4 regions of the Streptomyces sp. KR55 genome follow, and region 3 is predicted to be linked to each of the others. Evidence: riboswitches for the same ligand, from Rfam matches in the RefSeq annotation. Region 3 holds a riboswitch; each other region holds the start of a gene.
The links. Region 3 has a riboswitch for cobalamin ahead of metE (5-methyltetrahydropteroyltriglutamate--homocysteine S-methyltransferase). Riboswitches for the same ligand answer to the same signal wherever they lie in the genome.
Positions count from the first base shown of each region.

Region 1: linked by a shared signal. The riboswitch ahead of ACTWQJ_RS16005 (CbtB domain-containing protein) and the one ahead of metE (5-methyltetrahydropteroyltriglutamate--homocysteine S-methyltransferase) in region 3 are both predicted to bind cobalamin.
Region 2: linked by a shared signal. The riboswitch ahead of ACTWQJ_RS16110 (FecCD family ABC transporter permease) and the one ahead of metE (5-methyltetrahydropteroyltriglutamate--homocysteine S-methyltransferase) in region 3 are both predicted to bind cobalamin.
Region 4: linked by a shared signal. The riboswitch ahead of ACTWQJ_RS43140 (energy-coupling factor ABC transporter permease) and the one ahead of metE (5-methyltetrahydropteroyltriglutamate--homocysteine S-methyltransferase) in region 3 are both predicted to bind cobalamin.

Region 1 is NZ_JBQQCE010000092.1:10,899-17,959, forward strand. Features, by position in the region: partial or broken gene ACTWQJ_RS15985 (3-keto-disaccharide hydrolase) at 1-630, shown strand, start outside; gene ACTWQJ_RS15990 (TetR/AcrR family transcriptional regulator) at 700-1,323, opposite strand; gene ACTWQJ_RS15995 (class I SAM-dependent methyltransferase) at 1,413-2,075, shown strand; gene ACTWQJ_RS16000 (histidine phosphatase family protein) at 2,148-2,753, opposite strand; cobalamin riboswitch at 2,866-3,008, shown strand; gene ACTWQJ_RS16005 (CbtB domain-containing protein) at 3,045-3,266, shown strand; gene ACTWQJ_RS16010 (CbtA family protein) at 3,292-4,056, shown strand; partial or broken gene ACTWQJ_RS16015 (response regulator) at 4,109-4,737, opposite strand; gene ACTWQJ_RS16020 (sensor histidine kinase) at 4,770-5,372, opposite strand; gene ACTWQJ_RS16025 (ABC transporter permease) at 5,320-6,636, shown strand; gene ACTWQJ_RS16030 (permease) at 6,753-7,061, shown strand, end outside.
Region 2 is NZ_JBQQCE010000093.1:4,827-11,887, reverse strand. Features, by position in the region: gene ACTWQJ_RS16125 (alpha/beta hydrolase) at 1-960, opposite strand, end outside; gene ACTWQJ_RS16120 (ABC transporter substrate-binding protein) at 1,075-2,067, opposite strand; gene ACTWQJ_RS16115 (ABC transporter ATP-binding protein) at 2,076-2,834, opposite strand; gene ACTWQJ_RS16110 (FecCD family ABC transporter permease) at 2,836-3,876, opposite strand; cobalamin riboswitch at 3,979-4,105, opposite strand; gene ACTWQJ_RS16105 (TerB family tellurite resistance protein) at 4,310-5,005, opposite strand; gene leuA (2-isopropylmalate synthase) at 5,300-7,021, opposite strand.
Region 3 is NZ_JBQQCE010000110.1:15,162-22,222, reverse strand. Features, by position in the region: gene ACTWQJ_RS18215 (alkaline phosphatase PhoX) at 1-817, opposite strand, end outside; gene metE (5-methyltetrahydropteroyltriglutamate--homocysteine S-methyltransferase) at 1,157-3,475, opposite strand; cobalamin riboswitch at 3,648-3,871, opposite strand; partial or broken gene ACTWQJ_RS18205 (3-hydroxyacyl-CoA dehydrogenase family protein) at 4,069-4,469, opposite strand; gene ACTWQJ_RS18200 (hypothetical protein) at 4,520-4,663, shown strand; gene ACTWQJ_RS18195 (hypothetical protein) at 4,711-5,841, opposite strand; gene ACTWQJ_RS18190 (UPF0158 family protein) at 7,006-7,061, shown strand, end outside.
Region 4 is NZ_JBQQCE010000498.1:60-6,479, forward strand. Features, by position in the region: gene meaB (methylmalonyl Co-A mutase-associated GTPase MeaB) at 64-1,065, shown strand; cobalamin riboswitch at 1,126-1,309, shown strand; gene ACTWQJ_RS43140 (energy-coupling factor ABC transporter permease) at 1,340-2,032, shown strand; gene ACTWQJ_RS43145 (energy-coupling factor ABC transporter substrate-binding protein) at 2,029-2,382, shown strand; gene cbiQ (cobalt ECF transporter T component CbiQ) at 2,389-3,138, shown strand; gene ACTWQJ_RS43155 (ATP-binding cassette domain-containing protein) at 3,135-3,974, shown strand; gene ACTWQJ_RS43160 (DUF4142 domain-containing protein) at 4,080-4,832, shown strand; gene ku (non-homologous end joining protein Ku) at 4,845-5,831, opposite strand; gene ligD (non-homologous end-joining DNA ligase) at 5,903-6,420, shown strand, end outside.

The DNA.
Region 1 (7,061 bases), on a different contig from region 3:
CCGCCGCACCGGCGACCACCTGGTGCCCGCGCCCAACCCCCGGCTGCCGAAAGCGGGTTCCGGTACCTCTTCGACGGCACCGACAAGACCTTCGCCCTCTGGCGCGGCGTCGGCGGCGGCGCCTTCGCCCCGATCGACGGCGCCATCGTCCCCCAGCCCGTCGGCGGCGAACTCGGGCTGCTCTACTACGCCCGCCAGTCCTTCAGCGACTTCATCCTGCGCCTGCAGCTCCGTGTCGGATCCGTCCAGGACAACTCCGGGATCTTCGTACGCTCCCGAGACCCGTGCCGCCCCGTCCCCGACCGGACCGACCCGGCCAAGCTGCACGCGTACGTGAACCAGGCATGGGTCGCCGTCCACACCGGCTTCGAGGTCCGGATCGACGACACGGCGGCACCCGACGGACTGGACAAGCACCGCACCGGCGCGATCTACGACATCGAGACCGGGGGCGTCCCCGGCGGCCAGTCCTACCAGCGGCCGGCACCGCTGGTGGCCGGCCAGTGGACGGACTGCGAGATCGAGGTCCGCGGCGACACCTACACAGTCAGGCTGAACGGCGCCCAGACCACGGTGTTCACCAACACCGACTCCTGGCGCGGCAAGCCCGCGACCGCCGACCCGGCATCGGGCTTCATCGGACTGCAGGCTCACACCGGGAAGGTCGGGTTCAGGAACATCCGGATCAAGGAGCTGCGATCAACCGGTCAGCGTGTCCAGCGTCATCGCCACCAACTGGCCCTCCAGGCCCGACTGTTCGGGCATGAAGGCCGCCCGGAAGGTACGGGCGTGCAGGAGGGACATCAGCCACCAGGCCGCGGCGTGCGGGTCGAGGTCCCGGCGGAGCGTGCCCGCCCGCTGCCCCTGGTGGACCAGTTCGGCGAAGGTGTCGGCGAAGCGCTGGTGTGCGGCGTGGACCGCCTCCCGCAACTCGGGCTCGCCGGTGAGGGCGAAGGCGTCGGCGAAGAGGAAGCCCAGCGAGCCCCGGGCGTGGAAGCGCGCCATGTGGGCCGGCTCCAGGAAGCCGGCCAGCAGGTCCGTGACGGACTCCCCGGCCTGCACCGCCTCGGTGAGCATCGCGCAGACGTGGGTGACCGCCCGGTCCAGGACGGCCTGGTAGAGCGCTGCCTTGGAGCCGAAGTTCTGGAAGACGACGGGCTCGCTCACGCCGACGCGGGCGGCGATGGCGGAGACCTTGGTTCGTTGGTAACCGGCTTCGGCGAACACCTCCGTCGCGGCGGTCAGGATCGACTCCCGGCGCTGGGCCGGGGCCATCCGCACCCGCCTCGTACCGTGTTCCGCCCGCTTGGCCGTCTCGCTCACACCCGCATCGTATGGCCTCTTGCCGCTCTTACTTAGTCGTGACTAAGCTCAAGGCATGTACTTAGTCATGACTAAGTAAGGAGGGTGAAGTGAATCTCGGACAGCTTCTCCAGCATGGCCGGCCGCATCCCGACACCCCCGGCCTGACCATCGCCCACGCCCGCGCCTACGAACTCTGCGGCGCCGTGTGCTTCGGCGGCATGCGCCCCCGGGCCTATGCCCGCCTGGCCCGGCTCAGCGGCGCCCGCCCCGGTGACCGTGTGCTGGACGTGGGCTGCGGCACCGGCTACCTGACCCGGCGTATAGCGAAGGCCGTCGGCCCCACTGGTTCGGTGCTCGGCATCGATCCGTCCGCCGAGGTCATCGCGTACGCGCGCGATAAGACGCGTGAGCCGCACTGCGCGTACGAGGCCGGGGTCGGTGAGGCGCTCAGCGCGCCGGACGGCTCCTTTGACGTCGTCGTCAGCTGTCTGGCCGTACACCATCTGCCCGAGGACCTGCGGCCGGTCGCGCTGCGGGAGATGTACCGGGTGCTGCGTCCGGGCGGGCGCCTGATGATCGCCGACTTCCGGGCCCCGCGTACCCGGCCGGTCCGGCACGTGATCGCCGCGGTCACCGGACATGTCATGGTGGACTACCGCGTGGACCTGCTCGATGGGCTCATCGCGGGCGCGGGCTTCGATGTGCGGGGGCGCGGGGACGTGCGGCCCTGGCTGCGGTACGTGCAGGGGGTGCGGCCGGAGAAGCCGTGACAGGGCGGTGCGGGTCGGGGCGGGGGCCTGTGACAACTCGGAGTTGGGGACGACGGTTCGGTCCGTCCTGGGTTACGGCGGCTCGGGCAGCCTCCCGGTGCCGGGCTGCGTCCCGCCGAGCGGCTGCCCGAGGCGTAGGTTCCAGCGCCCGGACCGTCCGCTGAGCTCCGTCGCGGTCAGCGGTGGCACGTCGATCCGCCAGAAGGTCGGCTCGGGCGCCCCGAGTGCCCGCACCGCCGCGGCCCGTACGACCTCGGGATCCACCACGGCGACCGTCCGGCCCTCAAGGCGTGCGGCAGAGTCGAGCCAGGCGGCGATCCGGTCGCAGAACTCCCGTACGGATTCCCCGTCGTGCGGCGCGGATGCGGGGTCCGCCATCCACCGGGCAACCTGCTCGGGCTCTTTCGCGCTCACGTCCGCCAGGGTCGCGCCGCGCCAGCGACCCATGTCGAGTCCCGCCAACTCCGGTACGACCGCGGCGTCGAGTCCGAGCGCCTCGACCGTCTGCCGGCAGCGGAGCGACGGGGAGACCCAGGCCCGGTCCACAGCCGTCAGTGTTCCGGCCGCGGCCCGCGCGTGCCGGAGTCCGGTGGCGTCGAGCGGGCAACCGTCGTCGAACCGGGCTTCCCGGAGCGCCAAACTGATCGCGGGTGAGATCAACATCACTCGGCTCGTCATATGCCCGTTCCCGTGCTCAACATCCCGGCTTTCCCCACGACTTGAGGTCCTCCACGGCTCGCAGGCGTGCGCCCGTGCGCCCTTGGCCGCCCCCCTGCTTCGCGGTACGTTCTCGGGCGATGTCCACGACGGACATCGACGACGGTCCCGCGGAAGCCGGTGAGACTCCGGCACGGTCGCGCCACTGTAAGCCCGGTTCGCACCCCCAGGTGTGAGCAGGGCAAGTCAGACCCGCCCCGTTGTCCTTGTGCACCACCGAGACGGGACGCGAGTTCCCCAGGAGGGCCTGCCATGGCGCAGTCTGCTGCTCAGCCGACCACCACTCCCATCGCCGTACCGACCAAGCTGCCGATCGGCGCGATCGCGCCCTGGGCGGTCTTCTTCGGCATCCTCATGCTGGTTCTGCTCTACTTCGTCGGCGTCGAACAGAGCGCCACCTCCGTGATGAGCGGAGAGGACGTCCACGAGTGGGTGCACGACGCCCGCCACCTGCTCGGCTTCCCCTGCCACTGACGGCGGCGGGGAAACGTACGAGCCCATGGACTCGGCAACCGTCCGCAATCTTCTGGTGCGTGGCATGCTCGCGGGTCTCGCCGCGGGTCTGCTCGCCCTTGTCGTCTCCTACTTCCTGGGCGAGCCGAGCGTCGACGCGGCGATCGCCTTCGAGGAGGCCCACGCCCACGGCGGCGAACACGGCGAGGAGCTGGTCAGCCGCACGATGCAGTCCACCGCCGGCCTGTCCACCGGTGTCCTGGTGTACGGCGTCGCGTTCGGCGGCATCGCCGCCCTCGCGTACTGCTTCGCGCTCGGCCGCATCGGCCGCATCGGGCCGCGCGTGAGCGCGCTGCTCCTCGCGGCCGCCGGTCTGATCGCCGTGTATGTCGTGCCGTTCCTGAAGTACCCGGCCCAGCCGCCCGCCGTCGGCGATCCCGACACCGTCGGCAAACGCACCGCCCTGTACTTCCTGATGGTGGTGTTGAGCGTGCTGCTCGCCGTCGCCACCGTGATCCTGGGCAAGCGCCTCGCGCCACGCCTGGGCAACTGGAACGCCACGCTCGCCGCGGGCGCGTTTTTCGTCTTGGTCGTCGGGCTCGCGTACGCGTTCCTGCCGTCCTACAACAACGTCCCGGAGCACTTCCCGGCCGCCGTGCTGTGGGAGTTCCGCCTGGCGGCGCTCGCCGTCCAGGTGACCTTGTGGACCGCCTTCGGGCTCGTCTTCGCGGTGCTGGCGGAACGGGTGCTGGTTCCTCGGACGGCACCGGCCGCAGAGCAGACCGGGCAGTCGGCTCCCGTACCCAACTGAGCACATCCACTCCGAAGGCCCCGACCGGAAGCTCCGGCGGGGCCTTCGAGTTTCACGACGACGCATGGCGAGGCTGGTTGATGCCCGTCTCGTACGCGAAGATCACGGCCTGCACCCGGTCGCGGAGGCCCAGTTTCATCAGGATCCGCTTCACATGAGTGCGGACCGTCGACTCCTCGACGACGAAGGCGGCGGCGATCTCACGGTTCGACAGGCCCCGGGCGACGAGTTCGAAGGTCTCCCGCTCGCGGGGCGTCAGCGCGTCGAGGCGGGAGTGGCCGGACAGGTCGGGGCGGGTTGGCGGGCGGTGCGGTCGATGACGCGGCAGGTGACTGAAGGGAAGAGCAGGGAGTCGCCGGCGGCGATGGTGTGGACGGCGGCGATCAGTTCCTCGGGGCGGGTGCGTTTGAGGAGGAAGCCGGAGGCGCCGGCGCGCAGGGCGCCGAAGATGTAGTCGTCCTGTTCGAAGGTGGTGAGGATCAGGACCTTCGCGTCCGGGGCGTCGCGGGTCAGTTCCCGGGTGGCGCCGATGCCGTCCAGGTCGGGCATCCGGATGTCCATCAGGACGACGTCGGGAGTCAGCCGCCGGGCCTGCGTCACAGCCTCGCGTCCCGTCGCCGCCTCGCCGACGATCTCCATGCTCGGGTCGGCGGTGAGCAGTTCGATGAGGCCGGCGCGCATCAGGTGGTCGTCATCGGCGATCAGTACGCGGGTCACGTCGGCTGTACTCCGTCGGGTGCGGGGGCCGGGATGCGGGCGTGGACGCGGAACGTGCCGTCCCTGTGCCCGGCTTCCAGGCTGCCGCCCAGCAGCGTGACGCGCTCGCGCATGCCGATCAGGCCGTGTCCGCCGCCGGGTCGCGGACTGCCGTTGACGTGTCGTGCGGACCTGGGGTTAGTGACGGTGATGTCGACCCCTGCCTTGGTGTAGGTGAACTGGATGCGGGCGCGGTGGCCGGTGCCGTGGCGGGCGGCGTTGGTGAGGGCTTCCTGGAGAATCCGGTAGGCGGCCTGGTCGGCGGGGCCGCCCAGTGGTCGCCGGGCGCCTGCCGTGTCGACGGTGATCGTGAGGCCGGCGGCCTCGTGGTGGGCGAGCAGGGTGCCGAGGGAGGCGAGGCCGGGCGGGGCCTCGACCTCCTCGTCCGTCGGGTCGTGCGTCGAGTCGCCGCGGCGCAGGGTGCTCGGCAGCGAGCCGACGAGCCTGGCGCCGCCCTGGTGGACGTACGTCGTGATCGTCGCCGTCGGCCTCGGCCTGCCCTCACTGATGGCCCTCGTACCCCTGGTCAGGGCGAGCCGCACCACCGTCCGCGCCGCCATCGACCACCACGGCGGCGGCACGGCTCCCGGCAGGGCGTCCGCACTGCTGGCCCGGATCAGCCGGATCCGCCGCCTCGACCGCGGCCTGCTCCTGGCGCTGCGCAACACGGTCCGCCGCCCCGCCCGCTTCTGGCTCTCCGTGAGCCTGCTGGCGTGCGCGGGCACGGTGTTCGTGGCCGCGATGTCACTGATCGACGGCACGAACGCGGCGGAGCAGCAGAAGAAGGCGCAGCGTTACTGGGATGTCGAGGCCGAGCTGGGCGCCCCCGCCGCGCCCGACCAAGCTGCCGCTGCTGTAAAGGACTTGCCCGGCGTGAGTCGCGTCGAGACCTTCACCCGCACCCAGGTCAGCGTCGCAGGCCCGGATCAGCTCCCCTTCAGCCGCACCTACCCCGACCAGGGCCACGGCAGTATCGCGCTCAACACGGTGTTGCCCTCGCCCGGCAGCGGGCGCTCGTCGCCGAAGCTGCTGGAAGGCAGTTGGCCGAAGCAGGGGGAGACCGGAGCGGTCATCCTCAGCCAGATCGTCCGGGACAACACCGTCCCCGGGTACAGCGCGGGCGACACCGTGCGGCTGTTCATCGAGGGAAAGCCCACGACCTGGCGCATCGCCGGCATCGTCGAGGAACGCGACTCCACCGGCGGCGGCGTGTACGCCACGCCGGAAGGGCTGGCCGCCGCAACCGGAGAGCCCCAGCAAGTGAACCGCGTCCGCGTCATCACCGACATCCACGACGAGCGCACCCGGGACGCGGTCGCGGCCTCCGTCGACGACGCACTCACCGCCGATGGTGTCGACGTGGCCCTCGCGGCCTCCGTCAACCGCAGCGAGGCCGCCTCGGCCGGACACACGGGCCCCGTCCTGATGGTGCTGCTGGTCATCGCCCTGCCGCTCGGCCTGGTCGGCGGCATCGGCCTCGGCTCGACGATGAGCTCCAACATCCTCGACCGCACCCGGGAGTTCGGCGTCATGCACGCCATCGGCGCCCGCCCCAAGGCCGTACGCCGCATCGTCGTCGCCGAAGGCGTCCTCCTCGCCGTCACCAGCTGCGTGGTGGCCGTCGCCCCGGCGCTGGCGCTCACCGCATTCCTCGGCGACGGGCTCGGCAACCTCTTCATGAAGACGCCGCTGCCCTTCCGTATCTCGCCGCTCGGCGTCGGGGTCTGGGTCGTGCTCGCCGTGCTCGGCTCCATGCTGGCTACGGAGGCCGCGGCGAGCCGGGCCTCGCGCATCACGGTCCGCGAGGCGCTGACCTATCTGTGACCGCCCCCATCTGTCCCACAGGCACTCCCGGCCAGGGGCACAGCGTCGAACGCTGGCTTCCTGCGGGCGCTACGGTGGCGCAGTCCGTACAGCCGGGGTGGGATGCAAGGGGCGCGGTGAGCCAGGAGAGTCACGAAGAACCGGTGCGGGGACTGGCCGACGGGATCCGGCTGGTCGCCCGCACCCTCGTCTACATCGTGCTGGGCGGCCTCGCCCTGATTACGATCCTCACGGTCGGCTCGGTCCTCGGCCCGATGCTCGCCCTCGACCTCTACACCCCGCCGGTGGCGGCCTGGTGGACGGTCTTCACGGCCGTGGTCGTCCAGGCCGTACCGTTTCTGATGCTCGGCACGCTGGTGTCGGCGGCGATCGGCGCCTTCGTCCCCGAGCGCGTCTTCACCCGCCTCCTGCCGCGCAACCCGGCG
Region 2 (7,061 bases), on a different contig from region 3:
GTTCAGCATGGTCTGACGCAGCACGTTGCCGTCCAGCGCGGGCGGGTTGGCGCCCGGCCAGGGGATCGGCTCGCGGTCGAGGCGGGCGGCCAGATCCAGGAAGGCCGTCCGCACCCCGGCCGGCGTCTCGGCGACCCGGTCCGGATTGCCGGGCGTGGACGCCCACTTGGCGAACTCGGGGAACACGTCCTCGACGCCTCGCTCATGCGCGGCCAGCCAGGCGCGCTGGACCTTGACGGGGTCGGGGTTGTCATTGCTGTCCAGCACGATCCGGTCGGTGCGCTGCGGGAACAGCTCGGCATAGACGGCGCCGACATACGTGCCGTACGAGACGCCCCACGCGGAGATCTTCCGCTCGCCGAGCGCGGCCCGGATGCGGTCGATGTCGCGGGCCTCGTTGGCGGAGCTGATGTGCCGGATCAGCTCGCCGCCGTTGCGTGCGCAGGCGTCCGAGACGCGCTGTGCGTAGACCAGGTTCTCCGTGATGGAGCCGTCGGGGGCGGGCCAGGGCCGCGACGCCGAGATGGCGAGGTCGGCGTGCTCGATGCCGCAGGTGGCGGAGGTGGACGGGGCCAGCCCGCGCGGGGCGAACCCGATCAGGTCGTAGGCGTCGCGTACTTCCTGCGGCAGCTTCTGGCCCTTGCCCGACGGGTCGTTGAGGCTGGACCCGCCGGGTCCACCGGCGATCAGCATCAGGGCGCCGCGGCGGGCGGACGGTTTCTCGCTGGGGATACGGGAGATGGCGACGTCAATCGTCGGTCCCTGCGGGTCGGCGTAGTCCATCGGCACCTCGACCGTCGCGCACTCCTGCCGCGGGTCGAGGCCGGTGCCCTCACACTTGGTCCACTTCAGCGGCGCGGACATGCCGCTCGTGGCGGACGCGGTGAGGGGCGCCAGGACACCGAACACGATGCCGGAGGCGGAGGCGATCAGGGCGAGGCTCTTCGTCATCGGTTTCATGTCTCCGAGCGTGACGGATCTTGATAATCCGTCACATCCGGGCAACGACCCACTTCGCCCGGGGGATTACCCCAGTCCCGCCCTTCGGGTTCACCCCGACACCCTCGCCAACACTTATTGGTGCGTCCGCAAGTACTCCCCGAGGCGGGCGATCGCCGACGGGTTGCGCGGGCTCTCCACCAGGTCGACGTAGTCCAGCGTGAAGATGCGCTTGTGCTTGACCGCGGAAACGTTCCGCAACGGGGCGTAGGACAGCAGGAACTTCTTCTTCTGCTCCGCGCTCACATCGCCGTAGTCGCAGATCACGATCACGTCGGGGTTGCGTTCGACGACCGTTTCCCAGCCGACCGTCGTCCACGAGTCCTCCAGGTCGTGCATGACGTTGACGCCGCCCGCCTTGCCGATGATCTGGTCGGGCGCGGCGTATCGGCCGGAGGTGAAGGGCTGGTCCTCACCGCTGTCGTAGAGGAACACCTTGGGACGGTCGGCGCCCTTGGGTGCCTTCGCCTCGACGTCGGCCACCTGCTTCCGGAAGCCGGCGATCAGCTCGGCCGCCCGCTTCTCCACGCCGAACAGCTTGCCCAGGTTGGTGAGGTCCTCGTACAGCGCCTGCAGCGGCGGCATGATGCCCCGGGAGATCTCCGTACGGCCGTTGCGGCAGGACTCGGTGAGGATGTACGAGGGGATGCCGAACTTGCGCAACGCGTCCGGGGTGAAGCCCGCGTCCTCACGGAACCCGTAGTTCCACCCGGCGAAGACCAGGTCCGCACGGGCGTCCAGGACGTTCTCCTTCGTCACCTGGTCCTTCGACAGCCACGGCACCTTGTCGTAGCCGTCCTTCCACGGCACCCCGCCCAGGTCGCCCTTGTCGTCGGGCATCACGAACCCGGCCATCCGGTCCTCCAGGCCGAGCGCGAACATCAGCTCGGTGATCCCGACGTCGTTGGTGACGACACGGCTCGGAACCTTGTCGTAGGTGATCTTCTTGCCGCAGTTAGTGAGGGTGACGCTCGATGCGCCGTCGGCGGGCGATGTGTCGACCTGCGCGCCGCACCCCGTGGCGAGGGCGGCGAGGCAGAGGGCGGCGGCGACAACGGGCTGGCGCATGAAGGTCCTTAGGGGAGGAGGTCGAAGAGAAGCTGGACGGCGCCGGTCTCCGGGTGCCGTACGGGATGGGCGCGCACCCCGAACACCTCGGCGAGCAGCTCCGGTCGGAGCACGTCGTGCGGTGGCCCGGAGGCCACGACCCGGCCCCCCTCCACGACGTACAGCAGATCGCAGTGCGCGGCGGCGAGGTTGAGGTCGTGCAGCGCGGCCAGCACGGTCAGCCCGCTGGCGCGGACGAGCGACAGGATGTCCAACTGGTGGGCGATGTCGAGGTGGTTGGTGGGTTCGTCGAGGACGAGGACACGGGGCTGCTGGGCGAGGGCCCGGGCGATGAGGACGCGCTGCTTTTCACCGCCGGAGAGGGAGAGGAACCCGCGGCCGGCGAGATGGGTGACCCCGGTCCGGTCCATGGCCTCGGCGCAGACGGTCCGGTCTTCGGCGGCCGTCCGCCCTTGATGCGGCAGCCGTCCCATCCCGACGACCTCGGCGACGGTGAAGTCGAACTCGGCCGACGACTCCTGCGGCAGCGCGGCCAGCACCCGCGCGACGGTCCGCGGATCCATCGCGTGCACGTCGTCACCGTCGAGCCGCACGGTACCGCCGCTCGGTCGCAAGGCCCGGTACACGCACCGCAACAGGGTCGACTTGCCACTCCCGTTGGGCCCGACGAGCCCCACGAACGCCCCGCTCTTCACGCTGAGTCTCAGATCGTCGACCAGCCGGACCGCACCGGCGGCGACGGACACGTCCTCGACGTCGAGCCGCATGTCAACGACCTCCGAACGCGTAGCCGCCGCGTCGCATCAGCAGCAGGAAGGCGGGCACCCCGACGACGGCGGTGATGACCCCGACCGGCAGTTCGGCCGGGGCGAACAGCAGCCGCGACAGCACATCCGCCCACACGAGCAGGACGGCCCCGGCGAGGGGAGCCACGACCAGCACGCGCCGGTGATCGGCACCGACGAGCATCCGTACGACATGCGGCACCATCAGCCCGACGAACCCGATGGCCCCGCTGACGGCGACGACGGTCCCGGTCACGGCGGCGGTGACGAGGAACAACTCCCGCCGTAGTCGGGCCGGTTGCACTCCGAGTGCTACGGCGGTCTCGTCCCCCATGGCAAGGGCGTTCAGCGACTCTGCGCGCCGGGCAAGCCATGCCCACCCGGCCGCCACGGTCACGGCGGCGATCGGTACCTTCCCCCAGGTCGCCCCGCCCAGACTCCCGAGCAGCCACATCATCGCGGACCGGGCGGCCTCGCCGCGGGCGGCGCCGAAGACCATCACCGTGGTCACGGCCTCGAAGCCGTACGCCAGAGCCGTCCCGGTCAGGATCAGCCGCAACGGGGTGAGCCCGTGCGTTCCGGACCGGGCAACGGCGTACACGATCGCCATGGCGGCGAGCGCGGACCCGAAGGCGGACAGGGACAGAGCCCACACCCCGAGCCCCGCGAAAACACCCAGCAGGATGACGGCATTGGCTCCCACAGCGGCACCGGACGAAATCCCGAGCACGAACGGATCGGCAAGGGCATTACGCACCATGGCCTGCACGGCGACCCCGACGGCAGCGAGCCCGGCCCCGACGACGGCGGCGAGGACGACGCGGGGCAGCCGGATCTCCCAGACGATGGTGTACGGGGCGACGTCACCGGCGTTGACCGTCCCGCCGCTGAGCCCCGCCCACAGGAAACGGAAGACGCCGGCCCAGCCGAGCCCGGCGGCACCGAGGCCCACCCCGCACAGCAGGGAAAGGGCGAGTAACAGCCCGAGCCCAAGGGACAGCGGCACGACGGGTATTCGGCGCACGGTCGGCGGGTCCTTCGCCTCGGGCCGCCTGATGAACGAGAGCAAGGAGACGGCCCGCACGGCCGAACCGCGCGATCCCCTTCCCGCAGTCCACGGCGAGCAGTCACAGGGTCACGAACCGCGGGTAATCGGGCTTGCGCGAACCGTCCACCGGGGCGGCCACGCTTACCGTTGCGGGTCAGCGCCGGACTCTCACCGGACTTCCCCCACGGGACGCGGGGGGAGCGTAGCAAACCGGGCATCGGTCGACATCGGCGCCCTGCGTTCCCGCGGGAGCGGCCCAGGCAGCCTCGTATGGGTGGAGGTCCCTGGTTCGGGCTCGACGTCACCCTCCAAGGACGGTGACCGGTTGTCGGTCACATCGTCGCAGGAGTCACCTGCCCCGACTCGTAGGCCACGATGACCAGTTGGGCCCTGCGTCTCGCGTTCGCGCTCAGGACGGCGTCCGCGCCGCCGCCAGCAGACGGCTCACCTCGTCCGACGTGATGGTGAGGGCGGCGCCCACGGTGGTGAGAACCTCGCGTTCGGCGGGAGTGTAGGGGCCGTCGGCCAGGGCGATGCGGGCGCCCTGGAGGAGGATCGACTCGCGGCCGGCCGGGGCGAGGTGCGGGGCGAGCGGGTCGAGGGCCTCGTGCAGCTCTATGGCCAGCCCCGGTCCGCAGGGCGCCCCGAAGACCCGTCCGGTGTCCGCGGCCAGCGCCTCGACGAGGGCGCCCAGCTGTTCCTCGGTGCAGTCCTCGAACCCGGCCGCACGCACCGTTCCCGCGGCGGCCGACAAAGACGTACGGGTGCGGGTGCCGCCCGCGGCCAGCACCGCGAGGGCGACGGTGTGCACGGCGTCGCGGAGCATCGCCGAGAAACGGCTGGTGGTCGGATGGTCGAGGACGTCGGCACCGAAGTGGCGCCGGCAGGCCGCGCACTCCACGACCGGCCCGGTGTTGCCGCGCGGCAGCACGGGCAGGCCGAGCAGGATGAAGCGGCGGCGGCCGGTCAGCCGCTGGTAGTTGCGGTCGCCCCCGCAGCCGGGGCAGAAGAACTCGCCGTCGCCGACGGCCGTCCATGCGGTACGGGTGCCCAGCATGCGCGAACGCCTGGTGGCACGGCCGTTTCGTCCCCGTCCTGGCAGCACGTCGCACCTCCCGTAACCCCACGGCAACATCGCCGCGCTTGCGTGATGTTAGCCACATCGGTGAGGCGGAGTCAGTACCCAGGACGAGACCTTTCCGTGACCTGCACAGGTCAATGGCCGGAAACCGACGGCCCCGCCCACCGACAAACGGCGAGCGGGGCCTCTGAACCCCGGTTAGGGCAGCGCCCTTAAAGGGGCGCGGGGAACTGCGTGACCAGCCACAGGGGCGCCGCAGAAGACCGACAACCGATCGCGGCACCCCCCTATCGCGGCCCAACCCAGCGGAGCGAACCCTCAGCGAGCCGCCCGGTTGACGGCCGAGACGACCGCCTTCAGCGAGGCACGTGTCGTGTTCGCATCGATGCCGACGCCCCACAGAACCTTTCCGTCGATGGCGCATTCGATGTAGGAGGCGGCCTGCGCGGAGGCGCCCTCGCTCATCGTGTGCTCCTGGTAGTCCAGGAGCCGGACGTCGACGCCGATGCCCTGCAGCGCGTGGAAGAACGCGGAGATCGGGCCGTTGCCGGTGCCGACCAGCGTCGTCTCGACGCCGTCGACCTCGGCCTCCACGGTCAGCGTGTCCACGCCGTCCCGGTCGGTCGTGGACTGGCCGTTCTTGACCTGGATACGGCCCCAGGGGTTCTGAGAGTTCGGCAGGTACTCGTCCTGGAAGGTCGCCCAGATGTCCTTCGGCGTGACCTCACCGCCCTCGGCGTCCGTCTTCGCCTGGATGATCTTCGAGAACTCGATCTGCATCCGGCGCGGCAGGTCCAGCTTGTGGTCGTTCTTCAGGACGTACGCGATGCCGCCCTTGCCGGACTGCGAGTTGACGCGGATGACGGCCTCGTAGGAGCGGCCGACGTCCTTGGGGTCGATGGGCAGGTACGGCACCGCCCACTCGATGTCGTCGACCGTGACACCCTTGGCCTTCGCGTCGGCCTCCATGGCGTCGAAGCCCTTCTTGATGGCGTCCTGGTGGGAGCCGGAGAAGGACGTGTAGACCAGGTCGCCCACGTACGGGTGGCGCGGGTGGACCTCCATCTGGTTGCAGTACTCCCACGTACGACGGATCTCGTCGATGTCGGAGAAGTCGATCTGCGGGTCGACGCCCTGCGAGAACAGGTTCATGCCCAGGGTGACCAGATCGACGTTGCCGGTGCGCTCGCCCTGCCCGAACAGGCAGCCCTCGACGCGGTCGGCGCCGGCCATCAGCGCCAGCTCGGCGGCGGCGACGGCAGTACCGCGGTCGTTGTGCGGGTGGACCGACAGGCAGACGTACTCGCGGCGGGAGAGGTTGCGGCCCATCCACTCGAAGCGGTCCGCGTGCGTGGAGGGCGTGGAGCGCTCGACGGTGGCGGGCAGGTTGAGGATGATCTCGCGGCCCGGGCCGGGCTGCCAGACGTCCATGACCGCCTCGCAGACCTCCAGCGCGAAGTCCAGCTCGGTGTCGGTGAAGATCTCCGGCGAGTACTGGTAGCCGAACTCGGTCTCCGGGCCCAGCAGCTTCTCCGCGTACTCCATCACCAGCCGGGTGCCGTCGACGGCGATCTGCTTGATGTCGTCCTTGGAGCCGCGGAAGACGACCCGGCGGAACACCGGGGCGGTGGCGTTGTACAGGTGGACGGTGGCGCGGCGTGCGCCCTTCAGGGACTCGACGGTCCGCTCGATCAGGTCCTCGCGGGCCTGGGTCAGTACGGAGATCGTGACGTCCTCGGGGATGGCACCGGGATCCTCGATGATCGACCGTACGAAATCGAAGTCGGTCTGGCCCGAGGCCGGGAAGCCGACCTCGATCTCCTTGTAGCCCATCTTGACCAGCAGGTCGAACATCGCGCGCTTGCGCACCGGCGACATGGGGTCGATCAGGGCCTGGTTGCCGTCGCGCAGGTCGGTGGAGAGCCAGCGGGGGGCGGCGGTGATCCGGTTCTCGGGCCAGGTGCGGTCGGGGATGTCGACCTGCTGGTAGCGGCCGTACTTGTGGATCGGCATGGAACTGGGCTGCTGGCGGTTCGCCATGATGCGTGGGCTCCTCAAGGTGTCCGGAAGGACGGCCGAC
Region 3 (7,061 bases):
TGTCGCCCTTGGTGGTGAACCAGACGGTGTCGTTCGCGTAGTGGCAGCCCTCGCCGCCGTTGAAGATCTTGGCACCGGCGACCTGGTCGCGGGTGTAGGTGGGGGAGCCGTCGGGGTCGGGCACGTTCGTCCACGTGAAGGAGCCGGAGGTGCCGGTGCCGGCCTTCAGCACCTGGAGGGTGCCGGAGGACAGGTTGCCCCACGTGGTGGGGATGAACCGGTAGAAGCAGCCGTCAGACTCGTCCTCGGTCAGGTAGATCACCTTGCGCACCGGGTCGGCGGCGGCCGCCTCGTGGTTGAACCGCCCCATCGCGTCGCGGCGGACGGCGGCCTTCGCGCCCCACGGGTCGGTTTCGTAGACGTAGCCGCGGCTGACTTCCTCGCAGGACAGCCAGGTGTTCCACGGGGTGGCGCCACCCGCGCAGTTGCGGTTGGTGTTGGACAGGATCCGGTAGGCGCCCGTGATGGTGCCCGAGGAGTTGAACTTGACGGCGCTTGCGCCGCCGGCCCCGCTGCCCAGTTCGGCGTTGGAGACGTAGATCCAGCCCGTGCCGTCGGCGAAGCAGGCGCCGCCGTCGGGGGCGCCGTGCCAGGTGTAGGAGGTGCCGGGGACCGTCTGGTTGGAGCGGGCGATGACTCTGCTGGTGAAACCGCTGGGCAGCATGATGCCGTTGGCGTCGGCGGCCAGCAGGCCACCGTACGGGCTGGTGCCGTTCTGGGCCGGGGCCGCGTAGGCCGCGCCGTGCATGAGGGTGCCGCCGAATACGGCGGCCGAGGTGCCGATCACTGCACCGCGTAGAAAGTTGCGACGTTCCACAGGTACTCCTTCGTCAAAGAAGGGCGAACGATGGCTTGTTGAGCGCCGCCGACTGGTCACCGGGGACCCTAGGGCCCCTGGCAGGGGACGGTAAGGATCCCTTGGACCAACTCCTCCCGGCCAACCGGTGAGTAGATTTGGCGCAGAAACGATCAGCCCGTCACCAAATGAACCATCAGGGAATTCCCCCGGACCAACTGGTGCAGATTTCTTGATGGGAAGCAGGCCAAGGTGCCCCGGGCCGTTGGCGATTCCCGCTCACCGATGCTGTGGGGCGTCGTTACTGGCACACCGGGGCCGGGGCACCGGTGGGCACCCCGGCCTCCGGAAGCGCTCCGGTCAGGAGGTGGGCAGCTCGCCGCGGACCGTGCGGGCCGCGGTGACCAGGTTCTCCAGCGAGGCGCGGGTCTCCGGCCAGCCGCGGGTCTTCAGGCCGCAGTCGGGGTTGACCCAGAGGCGTTCGGCGGGGATGGCCTTCAGGCCGGTGCGCAGCAGGTCGGCGGCTTCCTCGGTGCTCGGGACGCGGGGGGAGTGGATGTCGTACACGCCGGGTCCCGCCTCACGGGGGTAGCCGTGGGCGGCGAGTTCCCGGGCGACCTGCATGTGGGAGCGGGCGGCTTCCAGGCTGATGACGTCGGCGTCGAGGTCGTCGATGGCCTGGATGATGTCGCCGAACTCGGCGTAGCACATGTGGGTGTGGATCTGGGTGTCCGGGCGTACGCCGGACGTTGTGAGCCGGAAGGCTTCGGTGGCCCAGGCCAGGTAGGCGGGGCGATCGGAGGTGCGCAGCGGTAGGGTCTCGCGCAGCGCGGGCTCGTCCACCTGGATGACGGACGTGCCGGCGGCCTCCAGGTCGTTCACCTCGTCGCGCAGGGCGAGGGCGACCTGCCGGGCGGTGTCGCCGAGCGGCTGGTCGTCGCGGACGAAGGACCAGGCGAGCATGGTGACCGGGCCGGTGAGTATGCCCTTGACCGGCCGGTCGGTGAGCGACTGGGCATATGTCGTCCAGCGCACCGTCATCGGCTCGGGGCGCGAGATGTCACCGGCGAGGATCGGCGGGCGGACGTAGCGGGTGCCGTAGGACTGGACCCAGCCGTGCTGCGTGGCGAGGTAGCCGGTGAGCTGCTCGGCGAAGTACTGGACCATGTCGTTGCGCTCGGGCTCGCCGTGCACCAGGACGTCCAGGCCGGTCTTCTCCTGGAAGGAGATCACCTCCTGGATCTCGGCCCTGATGCGCTTTTCGTAGCCGGCCGGGTCGATGCGGCCCGCGCGCAGGTCGGCGCGGGCGGTGCGCAGTTCGCCGGTCTGCGGGAAGGAGCCGATGGTGGTGGTCGGCAGCAGGGGCAGGCCCAGGTGGGCGCGCTGGGCGGCGGTCCGCTCGGCGTACGGCTGGGAGCGGCGGGCGTCCGCCTCGGTGGCCGCGGCGGCGCGGGCGCGGACGGCCGTGTCGTGGGTGATGGGGGAGTGGGCGCGGGAGGAGAGGTCGGCGCGGTTCGCGGACAGCTCCGCGGCGATCACTTCCGTACCGTGGGCCAGACCCCTGGCGAGGGTGACGATCTCGGCGGCCTTCTGCCGGGCGAAGGCGAGCCAGCGCAGGATCTGGGGGTCGATGTCCCGCTCGGCCGCGGTGTCCAGCGGCACGTGGAGGAGGGAGCAGGAGGCGGCCACATCGACCCGGTCGGCCAGACCGAGCAGCGTGCCGAGCGTGGCGAGGGACTTCTCCAGGTCGTCGACCCAGATGTTGCGTCCGTTGACCACACCCGCGACCAGGCGCTTGCCGGGCAGTCCGCCGACGGCGGCGAGCTCGTCGAGGTTGGCGGCGGCGCCCTCGGTGAAGTCCACCGCCAGCCCCTCGACCGGGGCCTTGGCCAGCACCGGCAGGGCGTTGCCGAGCCGGTCGAAGTAGGAGGCGACCAGCAGCTTCGGCCGGTCGGTGAGGGCGCCGAGGTCGCGGTAGGCCCGCTCGGCGGCGTTCAACTCGGCCGGTGTGCGGTCCTGCACGAGGGCGGGCTCGTCCAACTGCACCCATTCGGCGCCGGCCGCCCGGAGATCGGCGAGGACCTCGGCGTAGACGGGCAGCAGCCGGTCCAGCAGGGTGAGCGGGACGAAGTCCGCAGGCACGCCGGGGGCGGGCTTGGCGAGCAGGAGGTAGGTGACGGGGCCTACCAGGACGGGCCGGGCGGCCAGGCCCAGCGCGAGGGCTTCCTTCAGTTCGGCGACCTGCTTGGTGGAGTCGGTAGTGAACACCGTGTCCGGGCCAAACTCCGGGACGAGATAGTGGTAGTTGGTGTCGAACCACTTGGTCATCTCCAGCGGCGCGACATCCTGTGTACCGCGGGCCATGGCGAAGTAGCCGTCCAAGGCGTCCGCCTCGACGGCCGCCCGGTACCGCTCGGGGATCGCGCCGACCATGACGGTGGTGTCCAGGACATGGTCGTAGTACGAGAAATCACCGGTCGGCACCTCGTGGAGGCCGGCTTCGGCGAGCTGCCGCCAGTTCGTGCGGCGCAGGTCGGCGGCGGTGGCACGGAGGACGTCGGCGGTGACGCGGCCCTTCCAGTAGCCCTCGGTCGCCTTCTTGAGTTCCCGGTTCTGTCCCTGGCGGGGGTAGCCGTACACGGTGGACCGTGCTGCCGCGGCTGCGGACTTGGTAGTCACGGAGATCTCCTTCGCGAGATGAATCCCTGAGATCCCGGGGACGGGACGAGAGCGCGAAGGGTGCGGACCGGGCAGAAGCGACCTCGCGCCGTACGTGATACTGCGCCGTCGATCCGCCTGGTATGTACGCCGACCCGCCCTCGAGGTCACCGGGATGTCCGTGCACGAGCGGTTCGTGCGCGGGCAGTTGGCAGGTCTTCGGACTCGCGGGCACGTCCTCACGACGTGAGGACACCTACTGGCCGTCGCTTCCCAGGCCCTCTTCACCGGACCCAGTGCGTATGACGGCGGTCGTTCCCGCTCACCGCTGCGGGGCAGTCCCGGATTCCCACCGGGTTCCCTCTTACGACGCATCCCGTCTGACGGACGGGGCGTACCAGCTGCACCGGCCAGCCTAGGGGGCGGTCCGGGGCCACGTCGGGTCACATCCAGCATTCGGATGGTGACGTGGCACACCTGACCGATGCGATTAAGGCAGGCCGAGGACGGGAACGGCCGCACACGCGCTTCCCGCCCTCCGCCTGTGAGCAGCCGCCGGATCCCTCGGCTGGCGGGTGCGGTCCGGGCCCGCAGCCCGGTCGCACGAGAGCCGCTCAGCCATGGCCGTACATGTGGAACCCCTCGGCCGGTCTTGCGGCCTAGCAGCCCCGCCTCCACCATCCGCTGGAGCAGTGGGGGCGTAGAGGGGTTCCTTGAACTCGTCGTACAGCGACTCGGCGATCGAGGCGACGGTGTCGAGGCCGATCAGGTCCGCCCAGCTTCAGCTGCCCCATGGGTGGACGCAGCCCAGTTCCATGCCGGTGTCGATATCGGTGGCGGTGGCGAAGCCGGATGCGGCCATGCGGATAGCCGCCAGCAGGTACGGGATGACCAGCGCGGCGACGACGAAGCCCGCCCGGTCCTGGGAGTGCACGACCGTCTTGCCGAGCATGTGGGTGGCGAAGTCCTCGACGGTGGCGACCGTCTTCGGTGCCGTGCGCAGGGAGGACACGATCAGCAAGCTCAGCCTTCCGGGGCGGCGTTGAGGCTGTCGACGATGGTGGAGTGGGCTTTCCGCTGCGTGTCGCGGATGCTTCGGGGGTCGCTGTGGCGGAGCGGCTGAAGCTGGCGGATGTCGTGACGCTCGACCCTCGGCACTTCCGGGCGCTCGTGCCCGATCATGTTCCCGCGTTCACGCTGCTTCCCTGAGGCGGGGAGGGAACGGCCCAGCCCGCCCGGTCTCGGAACGAGCGGGGCTATCGGAGGCCGTGGCGGTCGAGGCGGTGGATCAGGCCGGGGCGGCGCTGGTTGTCCTCGCGCAGGCGGGTCAGGCGCTGCCGGAAGTCCTTGTCTCGTTCGGTGTGCGCGTAGGCGTCGCGCAATTCCGTAAGGAGGGTGACGGCTTGGTCGTAGGCGCTGGTCTTCTTGGCGGCGATGTGTGCCTCGATCTGCTGCCAGGCGGCTTCGGCGTCACGGGCAAGGGCGGTTGGCTGTCGGTCGCGGGCTGCGGCTCGTACGTGTTCGGCGCGCTGTCGGCGTTCTGTGCGCCGCGTGTAGGAGGCGTCCAGGAGGTGGGCGGCGGAGCGGCGCCCGGGGACGGTGGTCGGGGCAGTGTTGCCGCGCAGGCGGTGCATGAGGTCGGTACGCAACCGGGGTTCGGGGCCGAGGGCGAGCCGCAGCAGCAGAGCGTCCTTCTCCTTCTGGGGCAGAGCGGCGATAAGCGGAGCGAGTTCCTTCTTCGTGGGCCTGGCCGACTTCTTGGGCGCGGCGGAACTGGCCTGGGCCGCGACCGCGAGCAGGTCGGCATCCACGCGCAGGAAGTCCGCGAGCGCGGCCTGCGAGGCGGTCAGTTCGCCGAGCCCGGCCGGGACGGGTGGCTCCGGGCAGGTGTGGTACTCCTCTTCGTCGTCGTCCTCGAGTTCCCAGGCGGTGAGCGCGGAGAGCCAGGCCAGGTAGAGAGGGCGCAGGTCGCCGGTGGCGAGTTCGTCGCGTACGCCGATGAGGGCCGCCAGCGAGTCGTCGGCTCCCTCGACCCAGTCGCCACCCTCGTCCTCGCTGGTCATTTCGAGCAGGAGGTGGGTGCGGGTGGTCCAGGCCTGGACATGGTGGTCCAGGCAGTATGGCTGTGCGGTATGCAGAGGCAGGGCTTGTTTGGGCAGGCGGAGCATCAGCCGGTGGGTGCCCCAGTTGGTGACGTACAGGTGGGCGTCGAAGTAGTGCTCGGTCATACGGCGCGGATTGCCGCTCAGGTCACCCCAGTTGTAGGTGTTGGTGAAGCTGGTGGCCGTGATCCGGGCCCGGGTGGAGATGGCCCGCAGCTGCTCCTGTTCCTCGCGGCTGAGCGGCCGCTCAAGCGCCTGGAACTCGTAATACTGGTACTCGCTCACATGGCGGACCCTATCGCCGCCGAGGGTGGGCGTGGACGCGGAGCGGCCACGGCGGCAGTGCCACCGGACGCTGCAGCGGGCGATGGAGCATGGGGCCAGAACGGAGCTCGCGGCCGTGCTGCAGCTGGCGCGGCAGGCTTTGGTGCAGCGACAAGACGCAGCGCCCCTCCGCAGCCACGATCCGAGCGCTGGGCGAGGTCCTCACCGGCGGTGACTTCTACAAGGGCGATGCGGTCACGGCCTTCGCCTGGCCGTTGCTACTTTCAGGCCAGCGGTCTCACCGAACTGTCCGGCGGCCGACTGGAGTTAACCGGGCGGGGCACGGGGCGCGCCGACGACTACCGGCCAGGTCCGGCGCCTGCCGTCGGGGCGCAGAGCACGGTCAGGATTCTGCCGGACTTCGACGTTGTGGCACTCAACGGTCTGGTCCCCGCCGAGGCGCTGCTGCTCGACGCGTTCGCGACCCGGTCGGCCGACCACGTTTGGACGCTGTCCACCGCCTTCCTGCTGAAGGCCCTCCACGCAGGCCGCAGCCTGAAGGAGGCCGCTTCCTTGCAGGGAGCAGCACAGGAGAGGAACTGCCGCAGACCGTCTCGGCCGCCTCCCGCACCGAGAAAGTACGGGATCTGGGTACGTGTCACCTGCTGGAGTGCGTGGACGAGGCACAGGCCGTGGTGATCGCGAAGGGCCGCAGGGCGGGCGCGCTGTGCTCCCGGATCTGTGTCCGAGGCACCTCATGGTGGCTCCCGGCGATCTGTCGGCCTTCCGCACCGCGCTGCTGAAACTCGGCTGCGTACTGCTCGCCCGGACCTGAGCGGGAGGATCACGCCAGGGCGTGGTCCGCGGGGCGTGGGCGCGTGCTCGGAGTGCGGTCAGGGCGGCGGCGCGGCCGGTGGGGGTGAGGGAGAGGGGGGAGCGGTGGCGGTCGCGGTACGCGAGGAAGCCGAGGGCCGTGCCGGGACGCAGTCACTGCCACTGGAAGTGGCGGGTGTCGTCGGGCTGAGGGGGCTGCCGTCGGCGAGGGTGGACGCTCGGCGGCCAGGCTGTGGCCGGCGGTGCCGTCTTGGTGCTGCGGCCGCTGCCGGTCGACCTGGAGGAACTCTCCGGTCTGCTCGAAGGAGACCCGGCCTGGGGCGGTGGTTGTATCGACCTGAACACCGAAGCGTGCCGGCCCACCCTCGCGGACACCGAGGGTCATGGGACGAGGATGAACCGGAAGG
Region 4 (6,420 bases), on a different contig from region 3:
GGTGATCCCGGACGCAGCATACGACCTGGTACGGCGGCTGGCGGCCGGCCTCGGACACGAGCTGTGATCGATCTCGACGCGTATGTGAAGGGCGTGCTCGACGGGAAGCGGGCGATGGTGGCCCGGGCCATCACCCTCGTCGAGTCCACCCGGCCCCAGCACCGGGCGCTGGCGCAGGAGTTGCTGACCGAGCTGCTGCCGCACAGCGGGAAGGCGCGGCGGATCGGGGTCAGCGGGGTGCCCGGCGTGGGCAAGTCGACGTTCATCGACGCGTTCGGCACCCTGCTCACCTCGCTCGGACACCGGGTCGCCGTGCTCGCCGTCGACCCGTCGTCGAGCCGTACGGGCGGCTCGATCCTGGGCGACAAGACGCGGATGGAGCGCCTGGCGGTCGACCCGGCGGCGTTCATCCGCCCCTCCCCCACCGCCGGCACGCTCGGCGGCGTCGCCAAGGCGACCCGCGAGTCGATCGTGGTGATGGAGGCCGCGGGCTACGACGTGGTGCTGGTGGAGACGGTCGGCGTCGGCCAGTCGGAGACCGCGGTGGCCAACATGGTCGACTCCTTCCTGCTGCTGACCCTGGCCCGCACCGGCGACCAGCTGCAGGGCATCAAGAAGGGCGTCCTGGAGCTGGCGGACGTGATCGCCGTGAACAAGGCGGACGGCCCGCACGAGCGCGACGCCCGCGCCGCGGCACGGGAGTTGTCGGGCGCCCTGCGTCTCATGCACGGCAAGGACGCCGCCTGGACCCCGCCCGTCCTGCACTGCAGCGCCCGTGAGTCGACCGGCCTGGACACCGTGTGGGAGCGCCTGGAGCAGCACCGCACCCTCCTGGACTCCACCGGCCGGCTCGCCGCCAAGCGCCGCGACCAGCAGGTCGACTGGACCTGGAGCATGGTCCGCGACGAACTGCTGGGCCGTCTGCACGCGGACCCGGCGGTACGGGCCCTCGCACCGGAACTCGAACAACGGGTCAGGGACGGGCAGTTGACGGCCACGCTCGCGGCGGAGCGCCTGCTCGACGCCTTCGAGAGGGCCGGCGACGGCGCGTCCCACGGGGCGTGAGCGGGCGTCCGCCGCCCGCGCGCCTCCCGGGGTGCGCTTGTCTCCATCCCTGACCGAGCACTACTGTCACCACGCCTTGGTGCACGGGAAATCCGGTGAAACACCGGTGCGGCCCTCGCCACTGTGATCGGGAAGTCCGGCTCCGGCCCTTACGGGCAGCCACTGGGTCCTTGTGATCCGGGAAGGCGGAGCACGGGCGGTGGTACCCGTCAGCCAGGAGACCGGCCAAGGCACGTCAACCATCCACGAGGTGCTGGAGAGGGTCTGCTGAGCCATGCACATAGCCGAGGGTTTTCTGCCTCCTGCGCACGCGGTCGCCTGGGGCGCCGCGTCCGCGCCGTTCGTCGTCCACGGAGTCCGGTCACTCACCCGTGAGGTCAGGGAGCACCCCGAGAGCACACTGCTCCTCGGCGCCTCCGGAGCCTTCACCTTCGTCCTGTCGGCCCTGAAACTGCCCTCGGTGACCGGGAGTTGCTCCCATCCCACCGGCACCGGGCTGGGCGCGATCCTGTTCCGGCCACCGGTCATGGCGGTTCTGGGCACCATCACCCTGCTCTTCCAGGCGCTGCTGCTCGCGCACGGCGGCCTGACCACGCTCGGCGCCAACGTCTTCTCCATGGCGATCGTCGGGCCGTGGGCCGGGTACGGGGTGTACCGGCTGCTGCGCCGGTACGACGTGCCGCTGATGGGCGCCGTGTTCTGCGGCGCGTTCGTCGCCGACCTGTCCACGTACTGCGTCACCAGCGTGCAGCTGGCGCTCGCCTTCCCCGACCCGGGCAGCGGATTCCTGGGCGCGCTCGGCAAGTTCGGCTCCATCTTCGCCGTCACCCAGATCCCGCTCGCGGTGAGCGAGGGGCTGCTCACGGTGCTGGTGATGCGTCTGCTGGTGCAGTCGAGCCGGGGTGAGCTGACCCGGCTCGGTGTCCTCCTCACCCAGAAGGCCGGCACCGGGGCGGTGGCCCGATGAGCCGGAACACGAAGATCAACGCCCTGCTGCTGCTCCTCGTGGCCGCGCTCGCGGTGCTACCGCTGGCCCTCGGTCTCGGCGACGACAAGGAGAAGCCGTTCGCCGGCTCCGACGGTGAGGCGGAGACGGCGATCACCGAGCTCGAACCGGACTACGAGCCCTGGTTCACGCCCCTGTACGAGCCGCCGTCCGGCGAGATCGAGTCGGCGCTGTTCGCCCTGCAGGCCGCCATCGGTGCGGGCGTGCTCGCCTACTACTTCGGACTACGGCGCGGGCGGCGGCAGGGTGAACAGCGGGCTCTGAGGGACGCCGGGGAAGACGCGGGCAAGACGCCGGCCGAAGGGGCCTGAGCCCCCGTGCTGCCGATCGATGCGGCGGCGCACAGCAGTCGCTGGCGCCGCCGCCACCCCGTGGACAAGGCCGTGCTCGGGCTGGGTCTCACCCTGCTCGCGATCTCGCTGCCGCCCTGGCCGGGCGCCGCCCTGGTCCTGGTGACGGCGGTGGTGGCGCTGCTCGGTCCGGCGGGCGTGCCCCGGCGTCGCCTGTGGCGGGCGTACCGGGTGCCGCTGGGGTTCTGCGTGACCGGAGCGGCCACCCTGCTCGTGCAGGTCGGCGGGCCGGGCGGGTTCGTGTCCCTGGCCGACGGGGGCCCGGTGCGCGCCGGGGAACTGCTGCTGCGCACCTCGGCCGCCTCGCTCGGCGTGCTGCTGTTCGCGTTCACCACCCCGATGTCCGATCTGCTGCCGCGGCTGGTGCAGGCCGGGGTGCCGGCGCCGGTCGTCGACGTGGCGCTGGTGACGTACCGCATGAGCTTTCTGCTGCTCGACTCCGTGCGCCGGATCCGGGAGGCGCAGGCCGCCCGGCTCGGCCACACCACGCGGGCCGCGACCTGGCGTTCCCTGGCCGGGCTCGGCGCGACCGCCTTCGTCCGGGCCTTCGACCGGGCGGCGCGGCTGCAGACCGGGCTCGCCGGACGCGGCTACGACGGCACCCTGCGTGTCCTGGTGCCCGAGGCCCGGTTCTCCGTCCGCTTCACGGCCGCGAGCACCGCACTGCTGGCGGCGCTGGCCGCCCTCACCTTCGTACTGGAAAGGCCGCTGTCATGAGCGAGCCCGCGCTTGTCGCCCTGCGGGGCGCGTCCTTCGCCTACGACGAGGGCCCCGTCGTGCTCGACGGCCTCGACTTCGCGGTGCCCGAGGGGCGGGCGCTGGCCCTGCTCGGGCGCAACGGCAGCGGCAAGACCACGCTGATGCGGCTGCTCAGCGGCGGACTGCGGCCGCACACCGGGCAGTTGACGGTGGAGGGCCGGCCGGTGTCGTACGACCGGAAGGGCCTGACCCGGTTGCGGACCACCGTCCAACTGGTCGTGCAGGACCCGGACGACCAGCTGTTCGCCGCGTCCGTCGCGCAGGACGTGTCCTTCGGTCCGCTGAACCTGGGGCTGTCCGACGCCGAGGTGCGCTCCCGCGTCGCCGAGGCGCTCGACGCCCTGGACATCGCCGGGCTGGCCGACCGGCCCACGCATCTCCTCTACTACGGGCAGCGCAAACGGACCGCGATCGCCGGTGCCGTCGCCATGCGCCCGCGGGTGCTGATCCTCGACGAGCCGACCGCCGGGCTCGACCCGGACGGTCAGGAACGGCTGCTCGCCACCCTCGACGCCCTCCGTGCGCGCGGCACGACCGTGGTGATGGCCACCCATGACGTGGATCTCGCGCTGCGCTGGGCCGACGACGCGGCCCTGCTCACCCCGTCCGGCGTCCGCACGGGGCCCGCGCCCACGGCGCTGGCCCGCACGGACCTCCTCCGGCAGGCCGGGCTGCGGCTGCCGTGGGGCGTCGCGGCGGCGGAACTGCTGCAGGCGCAGGGGCTGTTGGGTGAGAACGTCGCCGGTCCGCGGACGGCGGAGGAGCTGGCCGCCGTGACGGCGACTGCCTTGTGATGCATGCCATACCGCGCACGGCAGTTTTTTACCCGGCTCGATGATTGCCGGGCGCCTGAGATCCGTATCCCTTGGCGTCCGGAGCCGTTCGCACCAGGAGGCAGAATGCGCATAACGCGCAGCATGGTCGGAACCGTCTTCGTCGGCGGCGCGCTGACCCTGACCATCGCCGCCCTCGCCTACCCCGCCATGCTGGGGGTCGAGAACACGTCGAGCACCCCGGATCGCATCATCGCCAACACCCCGTACGGGCCGCTCACCGAGGCCGACCGCGACTTCGTCGTCAAGGTGCGTGCGGCCGGGCTGTGGGAGTACCCGCTCGGCCTGATGGCGATGGAGCGCGGCACGACGAAGGAGATGAAGGAAGCCGGCGAGCACCTGGTGGTCGGGCACGCCCGGCTCGACGAGACCTGCCGCAAGATCGCTCCCGAGCTCGGCATCACGCTGCCCAACCAGGCCTCCCCGCAGCAGGAACAGTTCGTGGCGACGGTGGACGCGGAGCAGGGCAAGCAGTTCGACACCACCGCGGCGAACATCATGCGCATCACGCACGGGCAGATCTTCCCGGTCGTCGCCAAGATCCGCGCCAGCACCAAGAACACCCTGGTCCGGGCGCTGGCCGACCAGGCGAACGACACGGTGCTCGACCACATCACGGTGCTCGAGAAGACCGAGATGGTCAACTTCGACCAGGTCAACTTCCAGCAGACCAGCCCGCCGAAGCTGCCCAAGGAGCAGGTCACCCCGCCCCCGCCGCAGCCCGGCGCCCCCGTCGTGGCCCTCACCGAACCCCCCGGCCTGGACGTGAACACCAGCTCCCCGACGCCCGCACCCACGGCCAGCTCGACGGTCCGCTGACGGGGCGCCCGCTCAGGCCGAGCGCTTGCGGGACGTGGTCTTCTTCGCGGCGGTCTTCTTCGTCGTGCTTTTCGCGGTGCTCTTCGTGGACGCCGTCTTCTTTCCCGTCTGCGTCGACTTGGCGGTCGACTTCTTCGCCGTGGACTTCTTGCCCGCGGGCTCCTTGGGCGCGCTGCGGCTCGTCCTGCGCCGGGGGAGCTCGCGGACCTCGGCCGGCTGTTCGCCGCGGGACTCCTTCGCCGCCCTGACGCTGCTCTCCAGGGCGGCCATCAGGTCGATGACCTTGCCGCCCTTCGCCGGCTCGGGCGCCTCGGGGGGTGCCTCGCCGGCGGCCTTCGCGGCGATGACCTCCTCGACGGCCTCGCGGTACTCGTCGTGCAGGTCCTCGAGGTCGACCTCGCCGAGGGTGTCCATCAGGGCGTCCGCGAGGTCGAGTTCCTTGTTGCGGACGGTGACGTCGGTCTCGGGGGCGACGCCCTCGGGGGCGCGGACCTCGTCCGGCCACAGCAGCCCGTGCATGACGATGGCGTCGCCGACCACCCGCAGCATGCCCAGCCGCTCCCGGCCGCGCAGCGCGAACTTGGCGATGGCGACCTTGTTGCTGCGTTTCAGGGCCTCCCGCAGCAGGGTGTACGGCTTGGCGGCCGGGGCGCCGCTCGCCGCGAGGTAGTACGCCGCGTCCATCTGGAGCGGATCGATCCGTTCGCCCGGCACGAAGGCCACGATCTCGATCGTCTTCGCGGTCGGGAGGGGCAGATGGGCCAGATCCTCGTCCGTGATCGGAATGATCGACCCGTCCGCGTCCTCGTAGCCCTTGCCGATCTCCGCCCCGCTGACCTCGCGGTCCTCCAGCTCGCAGAACTTGCGGTACCGGATCCGCCCGCCGTCCTCCGTGTGGATCTGGCGGAACGAGATCGAGTGGCTCTCCGTGGCGTTCACCAGCTTGACCGGGACGCTGACGAGGCCGAACGAGATGGCGCCGTTCCATATGGATCGCACATCCAGCACCTTTCGCGACGGCATCAAGCAGTATCAGGCGATATCACCCGTTTTCATGTGATTCTCATCGTATGACGCCGATCACAGAGGTGGAGGGGCGGCGGGTCGCGCTGAGCAATCTCGAGAAGGTGCTGCACCCGGCGACCGGGTTCACCAAGGGCGAGTTGCTGCATTACTACGCGACGACCGCCGACGTGCTGCTGCCGCATCTGCGGGATCGGCCGGTGTCCTTCCTGCGCTACCCGGACGGGCCCGACGGGCAGGTCTTCTTCACCAAGAACGTGCCGCCGGGTACGCCCGAGTGGGTCACCACCGCCGAGGTGCCCCGTTCGGAGGGTCCGGCCCGGATGGTGCTCGTGCAGGACCTGCCGAGCCTAGTGTGGGCCGCGAACCTGGTGACCGAGTTCCACACGCACCAGTGGGTGATCCAGGAGCCGGCGATGGCCGACCGGCTGGTCTTCGACCTGGACCCGGGCGCACCGGCGACCGTCGTCCAGGCTTGCGAGGTCGCGCTGTGGCTGCGGGAGCGGCTGGCGGCGGACGGCATCGACGCGTACGCGAAGACATCCGGGTCGAAGGGGCTTCATCT